One region of the Halomonas aestuarii genome, then DNA from elsewhere that is predicted to be linked to it. Evidence: predicted binding sites of a transcription regulator. Region 1 holds the regulator's gene; the other holds the start of a gene.
What was found. The regulator PhoB, encoded in region 1, activates phosphate uptake and scavenging genes when phosphate is short. The targets are predictions, from matches to a motif close to TGTCATANNNNTGTCANA.

Region 1 (3,408 bases):
CGAGCGCCCCTGGGTCATGGCGCGCTCGGTGGTGCCCCTGGACGGGCTGCACGGCCAGCGACTCGACCGGCTCGGCGAGCGCTCCCTGGGCAGCTGGCTGTTCCGCCAGCCCGACCTGGCCCGCGGGCCCCTCGAGGTCGCGGCCGACCCGGCCTTCTTCCCGGCGGCCAGCGGCCCCTGGGCACGCCGCTCGGTGTTCCGCCACCGGCGCTTCGCCGTGCTGGTCCAGGAGTGTTTCCTGGACACCATGACGGATGACCTCGGGCTGCCTTCACGCTAGGCTCTGCCGGCAAGCTTCCACATGCGAGAGAGCGAGATGGATCGATCCCTGATGCACCCCAGTGGCCTGGCCCGGGTGCCCGACTTCCTGCACCTGACCCGGCTGGACCGCCCCATCGGCACCTGGCTGCTGATGTGGCCGACCCTCTGGGCGCTGTGGGTCGCCGCCGAGGGCCTTCCCGGCCGCCGGGTGCTGCTGATCTTCGTCGCCGGGGTCTACCTGATGCGCGCCGCCGGCTGCGTGGTCAACGACTACGCCGACCGCCACTTCGACGGCCACGTCAAGCGCACCCGGAACCGTCCCCTGGCCACCGGCCGGATCAGCGAGGGGGAGGCCCAGGGGCTCTTCCTGATCCTGGTGATGGCCGCCTTCGTGCTGGTCTGCTTCACCAACCTCTTCACGGTGATGCTCTCGGTGGTGGGCGTGGTGCTGGCGGCCATCTACCCCTTCATGAAGCGCTATACCCACCTGCCCCAGGCCTTCCTCGGGGCGGCCTTCTCCTGGGCGATACCCATGGCCTTCGGGGCCGTGCTTGGCACGGTCCCGCCGGTGGCCTGGCTGCTGTTCACCGCCAACGTGGCCTGGACGGTGGCCTATGACACCGAATATGCCATGGTGGACCGCGACGACGACCTGAAGATCGGCATCAAGTCCACCGCGGTGCTGTTCGGCCACGCCGACCGGCTGATGATCGGCCTGCTGCAGGGCCTGACCCTGGGGCTGCTGGCCTGGGCCGGAGGGCTGCTCGCGCTGGGCGGCTTCTTCTGGCTGGGGCTGGCCGCCATGGCGGCGACCTTCGTGCACCAGCAGGTGCTGATCCGCCACCGCGACCGGGACCGCTGCTTCCAGGCCTTCCTCAACAACCACTGGTCGGGCCTGCTGGTCTTCGCCGGCATCGCGCTCTCGCTGTGGCCTGCCGTGAACGGGGGCTGATCGGGCGACAGGCCGAGGCTGTCACGCTATTGTCATCATGACGTGCTGTCATCGTCATCGATGTGCCATTGACCACGAGGCTCCGGGATGACCGCCAAGACCGTACTGATCGTCGACGACGAGGCGCCGATCCGCGAGATGATCGCGGTGGCGCTGGAGATGGCCGACTATCGCGTCCTTGAGGCGGACAATGCCCAGGCGGCCCATGCCATGGTGGTCGACCACCAGCCCGACCTGGTGCTGCTCGACTGGATGATGCCAGGGACCAGCGGCATCGAGCTGGCCCGTCGCCTGAAGCGCGACGAGGCCACCGCCGAGCTGCCGATCATCATGCTCACCGCCAAGGGCGAGGAGGACAACAAGATCCAGGGGCTGGAGGCCGGGGCGGACGACTACATCACCAAGCCCTTCTCGCCGCGGGAGCTGGTGGCGCGCCTCAAGGCCGTGCTGCGCCGCGCCACCCCCCAGGGCGTCGAGGACACGGTGGAGATCGACGGTCTGGTGCTCGACCCGATCAGCCACCGGGTCAGCATCGAGGGTCGCTCGCTGGAGATGGGCCCCACCGAGTATCGGCTGCTGCAGTTCTTCATGACCCACCAGGAGCGCGCCTACACTCGCGGCCAGCTGCTCGACCAGGTGTGGGGCGGCAATGTCTATGTCGAGGAGCGCACCGTGGACGTGCATATCCGCCGCCTGCGCAAGGCACTGGGCGAACCTCACCACCGGCTGATCCAGACCGTGCGCGGCACCGGCTACCGGTTCTCCACCAAGGGCTGATGTGAACCGTCTCTGGCGACGCGAGTTCTGGCGCCTGACGACCCTGGTCGTCGCCGGGGCCCTGGTCGGCTGGCCGTTCGCGGCCATCCCGACCGGCATCGCCGTCGGCCTCTCGCTCTGCCTGGCCTTCCACCTCTACCAGCTGCGCGCGCTCCACCAGTGGCTGACCCATCGCCCCCAGGAGGAGCCCCCCGCCACCAGCGGCCTGTGGGGCGAGCTGTTCGACCGCCTCTACCGCTACCAGAAGAGCCAGCGCCTCACCCAGCAGCGCCTGCGCTCGACGCTGCAGCGCATCCAGGAATCCTCGGAGGCGATGCGCGACAGCGTGGTGATGCTCGACCGCCATGGCGACCTGGAGTGGTGGAACAGCGCCGCCGAGCAGATGCTCGGCTTCCAGCCGCACCAGGACCGCGGCCAGCACATCACCAACCTGCTGCGCGCCCCGCGCTTCGTCGACTACTTCCACGGCCGCGACTACCGTGAGCCGCTGACCCTGCCCTCGCCCATCGACGAGTCGCGGATCCTGCAGTTCCAGATCACCCTCTATGGCGACGACGAGCGCCTGGTGATGGCGCGCGACATCACCCGCCTGCACCGCCTGGAGCAGATGCGCCGGGACTTCGTGGCCAACGTCTCCCACGAGCTGAGAACGCCGCTGACCGTGCTGGCCGGCTACCTGGAGACCTATGCGGACATGGCCGACCAGCTGCCGCCCCGCCTGGGCCGCGGAATGTCACAGATGCAGGCCCAGACCGAGCGCATGCAGAACCTGGTCAACGACCTGCTGCTGCTGTCGCGCCTGGAGATCGACCGGCCCAGCCGGGACGATGGCCCGCTGGACATGGCGGGGCTGCTCGAGGCCGTGCGCCGTGACGCCGAGGCGCTCTCCGGCGGGCGGCACGTCATCACCGTGGAGTGCGAGGCGCCCAAGGCCCTGATGGGCAGCGAGCAGGAGATCCGCAGCGCGCTCTCCAACCTGGCCTTCAACGCCGTGCGCTATGCCGGCGAGGGGCGCCATATCGTGCTGCGCTGGCGCCTGCGGGGAGACGGTGCCTGCCTGGAGGTGCAGGACGACGGCGAGGGCATCGACCCGGTGCACCTGCCGCGCCTCACCGAGCGCTTCTATCGGGTCGACAAGGGCCGCAGCACCGCCACCGGCGGCACCGGCCTGGGGCTCGCCATCGTCAAGCACGTGCTGCTGCGCCACGATGCGAGGCTGGAGATCGACTCCCGCCCCAGGCGGGGCGCCACCTTCCGCTGCGTCTTCCCCGCCGGCCGCCTGCGAGACACGACCGAGACGGCTCAGCGCGCCTGAGGCGACACCCCGTTGGGCAGGCCCCGGTAGTGGCGCTCCCACATCAGCACCGCGGCGGCCACGGCGCCGGGCAGCAGGAAAAGGTTGGCCAGCGGCAGCCAGG
Region 2 (3,408 bases), 570 kb from region 1:
GCAGCGCCTCGGAGAACTTGATGTTGTCGGGGTTGGCGATGCGCTCGGCATGCGCCGTGTTGCCCAGGGCGTCGGGCTCGGCCAGGTCCTCGCCGAAAAGGTTGGGCGGCGCCGCCATGTGCACCGACACCCACTCGCTGTCGATGGGCTGGCCGTCGCTGTCGTGCTGACCGCCGCGCAGGGTGTGCTCATAGACCGCGCCGGCGGTCGGGCCCTCGACATGGATCTCGTTGCTGCCGTCGGTCATCGTCTTGTAGATGTAGGACATGGCCGAATAGGCCTTCTTGTCGGCGGCATTGACCGTCGTGCCCTCCATCTTGGTAAAGCCCATCGAGCCACCCACCAGGGCCGCGTAGCGATGCGTCTCGAGGAAGGCGGCGGCCTTTTCCATGCCCGGCTTCAGCTTGACCCAGTTGACCCTGCCGCTGAAGGGGATGCGGGTGAAGCCGTCGTCCTCGGGATCCTCGGTGCGGATGTCCATGATGTCCGCCGCCTGGATGCCGTCGTCGATCATCGTCTTGATCTCGGCACTGCTGGCGTGGCCCAGGCAGATCCAGCCGATGTCGCCGGCGCCGGGGCCCTCGCCCGAGACCTGGGTCCACTTGCCCACGTACAGGGTGCCGGATGACAGGTCCCGCGGCCTGTCGGCGACGAACATGAACAGGCCACCGTTGGTGGCGTCATCGCCCATCAGCACGGTGCGCTCGTCCGGCATGACCTGAATCAGCTCGTGGGAGATGCGGCCCAGGTTGTAGTGCTTGGCGATGGTGCCGCTGCCGTCGGGGTTGACCGTCACTTCCGGCAGGTGGCCATAGTGGTAGGGGTTGCCGCGACTCTCGTCGCCGAACAGGTGGGTGCAGAAGCTCCTGAAGGTATCGTCGGGCGCAGAGGCGTCCGGCTCGTACTCCTCGCTGGAAAGGTGGGTGCCCCAGGGTGACAGGCTGGCACCACAGGTGATCCACAGGCCGTCGACCGCCGAGGTATCGACATTGTGGTACTTGACCAGTGTCAGCTCGCCGGTTTCCGGGTTCTGGTCAAGGGTCAGCACCGCGATCGGCGACGGCAGCTGTCCATACATCGCCTCATCGGCGCCGTTGCGGCTGGTGTACTCGAACTGCACGACGGCGAACACCGGGTTGCCGTAGACACCGTCGACCTGCGCATTCTCGACCGTCAGCAGGCTGGTGCCGTCCGGGCAGTCGGAGAAGAACTGGCGGTTGTCGGCCGAGGGGTCGCGAATCGGTTGGTTATCGATATCGTAGTAGCCGCCGGCGACCAGGGAACCGCCCTGGCCGTCAGGCAAGCGATCGCCGGTGATGAAGAAGGGATGGTAGGCCAGCTTGACCTGACGGCTGGTGCCGTCGCTCATCTTCAGCTGCATGGCCGAGCCGATGGTGGTGGTCGCCATGGCAGCCGGATGGCTCAGGGAGGGCGCCGGCATGGGCAGGAAGTTGACCGACGCCAGCGTGGCCTGGCTCGCGGCCAAGGCGGAACCGCTGGCGCCCAGACTGGCAAGACCACCGGCGAGGGGCAGCAGAGGGGCGCCCGCCATGAAGCCGAGGAGACGGCGGCGGTTCGTGTCGACAGATTGGGTCATTGGAGCGTCCTTGGTCATCAAATGGGTCGAGTCACGTCGAGCGACGCCGCCCTCGCCTCGCAGCGAAGGCCGACGCCGGTGATCGGCACGGGGAATGATCCCTCGTTGAGATGACGGATCGCTGACAGTGGCATGTCCGTCGGATGGCAACGTCGTGACGGGGGCAGGGACGCGGGACTCGCGGCTGATAAAGCCTCACCCCTTGCGCGGGCTCGTCGCCGATGACGGCTCGCGGCGCTCGATCTCCGAGGTCACCCAGCGGATGATCTCGCCGATCAGGGCGCTGTGAGCGTAGCGGGTGCGCAGGATATAGCCGTGGCTCTCGCGGCGGATCGGCGGCGCCAGGGGGATCAGGCTGCCGTCCTTGAGTGCCTCCTCGACCAGGAGGTCCCAGCCAAGCGCAATGCCCTTGCCGGCCTGGGCGGCGTTGATCAAAAGCGGGTAGTTGTTGTAGCGGAACACGGCCCCCCGCTCCTCGAAGGGCACCCCCGCCAGGGCACACCACTCCCGCCAGTCGATCCAGCGCGAGTTGCGCTCATCCATGTGCAGCAGCGAAAGCTCCATCCAACGGGCCGGGGCGTCCCCCGCCTCGAGCCCATGCTCGGCGGCGAAGGCGGGACTGCAGACCGGAAACACCTCCTCGGGGGTGAAGAGATCCCCGGGCTCGCTCTCGCGGTCACAGTGGATGGCAATATCGGCGCGATGGTCCTGGTCGTCCCGGTCGACCGCCAGCACCTCGATATCCACCTGCGGGAAGGCCGACTCGAGCCGGGAGAGCCTCGGCAGCAGCCACAGATGGGCGAAACCGAAGTTGGCGGCGATCAGCACCCGGGGACGGGTCGAGCGCGCCCGGGCTCTGAGCGCACGGGTGGCGTTGTCGATGCGGTTGAGCGCCGGGGCGATCTCGTCGTAGTAGCGCAGCGCCTCCCGGGTGGGCGTGAGACCGGCGCCGCTGCGCTCGAAGAGCACCAGCCCCACCTGCCCCTCGAGCCCGCGAATGCGCTGGGAGATCGCCGGCTGGGTGGCGCCGAGGGCCTTGGCCGCCGCGGTCAGCGAGCCCAGCCGCAGGGTGGTTTCAAACGCGGTGAGCGCCTTGAGGCTGGGCTGTGCGTCGTCGTTGTCGGCCATAAGGCAACTCTATGGGATGCATAAGATGGGCACGCCTTCCTGGCGCCTGGCCGATGCGTAGAATGCCGGCCCACACGTTTCGTCAGGGCCAAGATGATGTCAGACCCCATGTTTCACGTCCAAGAATCCCCCGCCAAGGTCTTCGCCACAGACGCCGCTGGCACCCGCACCGAGCTGCCGGCCCTGTGGCTTCGCGAGCGCTGCCAGGAGCCGGAGAGCCTGGACGGCCCCACCCAGCAGCGGCTGTTCAATCCGCACCAGCTCGACGCGGACCTGGCCCTGGTGGCGGCCGAGCATCTCGGCGGCCACTGGGCCCGGCTGACCTTCAGCGACGGCCACACCGGGCGCTATGACCTGCGCCACTTCGCCGATGACTTCGACCAGGAGGACGGCCTGCCCACCCCGCGCCCCTGGAACAGCGACATCGACTTCGCCTGCATCACCCGGGACTGGGAGGCGCTCTCGGATCACGACGCCTTCCGCGAGGCCCTCGAGACCTACCTGCGCCACGGGGTGATCATCCTGCAGAACGTGCCCACCGACGGCGCGCGCCTGGTCGAGGTAGGCGAGACCTTCGGCCACGTGCGCTCGACCAACTTCGGCAAGTACTTCGAGGTCTGCTCGCGCCCCGAGTCCAACGACCTGGCCTATCGCAGCGTGCCCCTGGCGCCGCACACCGACAA

Region 2: BOX17_RS10495 (PhoX family protein) is a predicted target of PhoB. The motif match lies at 1,707-1,724, and genes of this name have one in related genera.

What each region holds. Positions count from the first base shown of each region.
Region 1 is NZ_CP018139.1:1,684,380-1,687,787, forward strand. It holds gene BOX17_RS07720 (chorismate--pyruvate lyase family protein) at 1-280, shown strand, start outside; gene ubiA (4-hydroxybenzoate octaprenyltransferase) at 317-1,213, shown strand; gene phoB (phosphate regulon transcriptional regulator PhoB) at 1,301-1,990, shown strand; gene phoR (phosphate regulon sensor histidine kinase PhoR) at 1,992-3,305, shown strand; gene cysZ (sulfate transporter CysZ) at 3,293-3,408, opposite strand, start outside.
Region 2 is NZ_CP018139.1:2,255,652-2,259,059, reverse strand. It holds gene BOX17_RS10495 (PhoX family protein) at 1-1,597, opposite strand, end outside; gene BOX17_RS10490 (LysR family transcriptional regulator) at 1,793-2,725, opposite strand; gene BOX17_RS10485 (TauD/TfdA family dioxygenase) at 2,834-3,408, shown strand, end outside.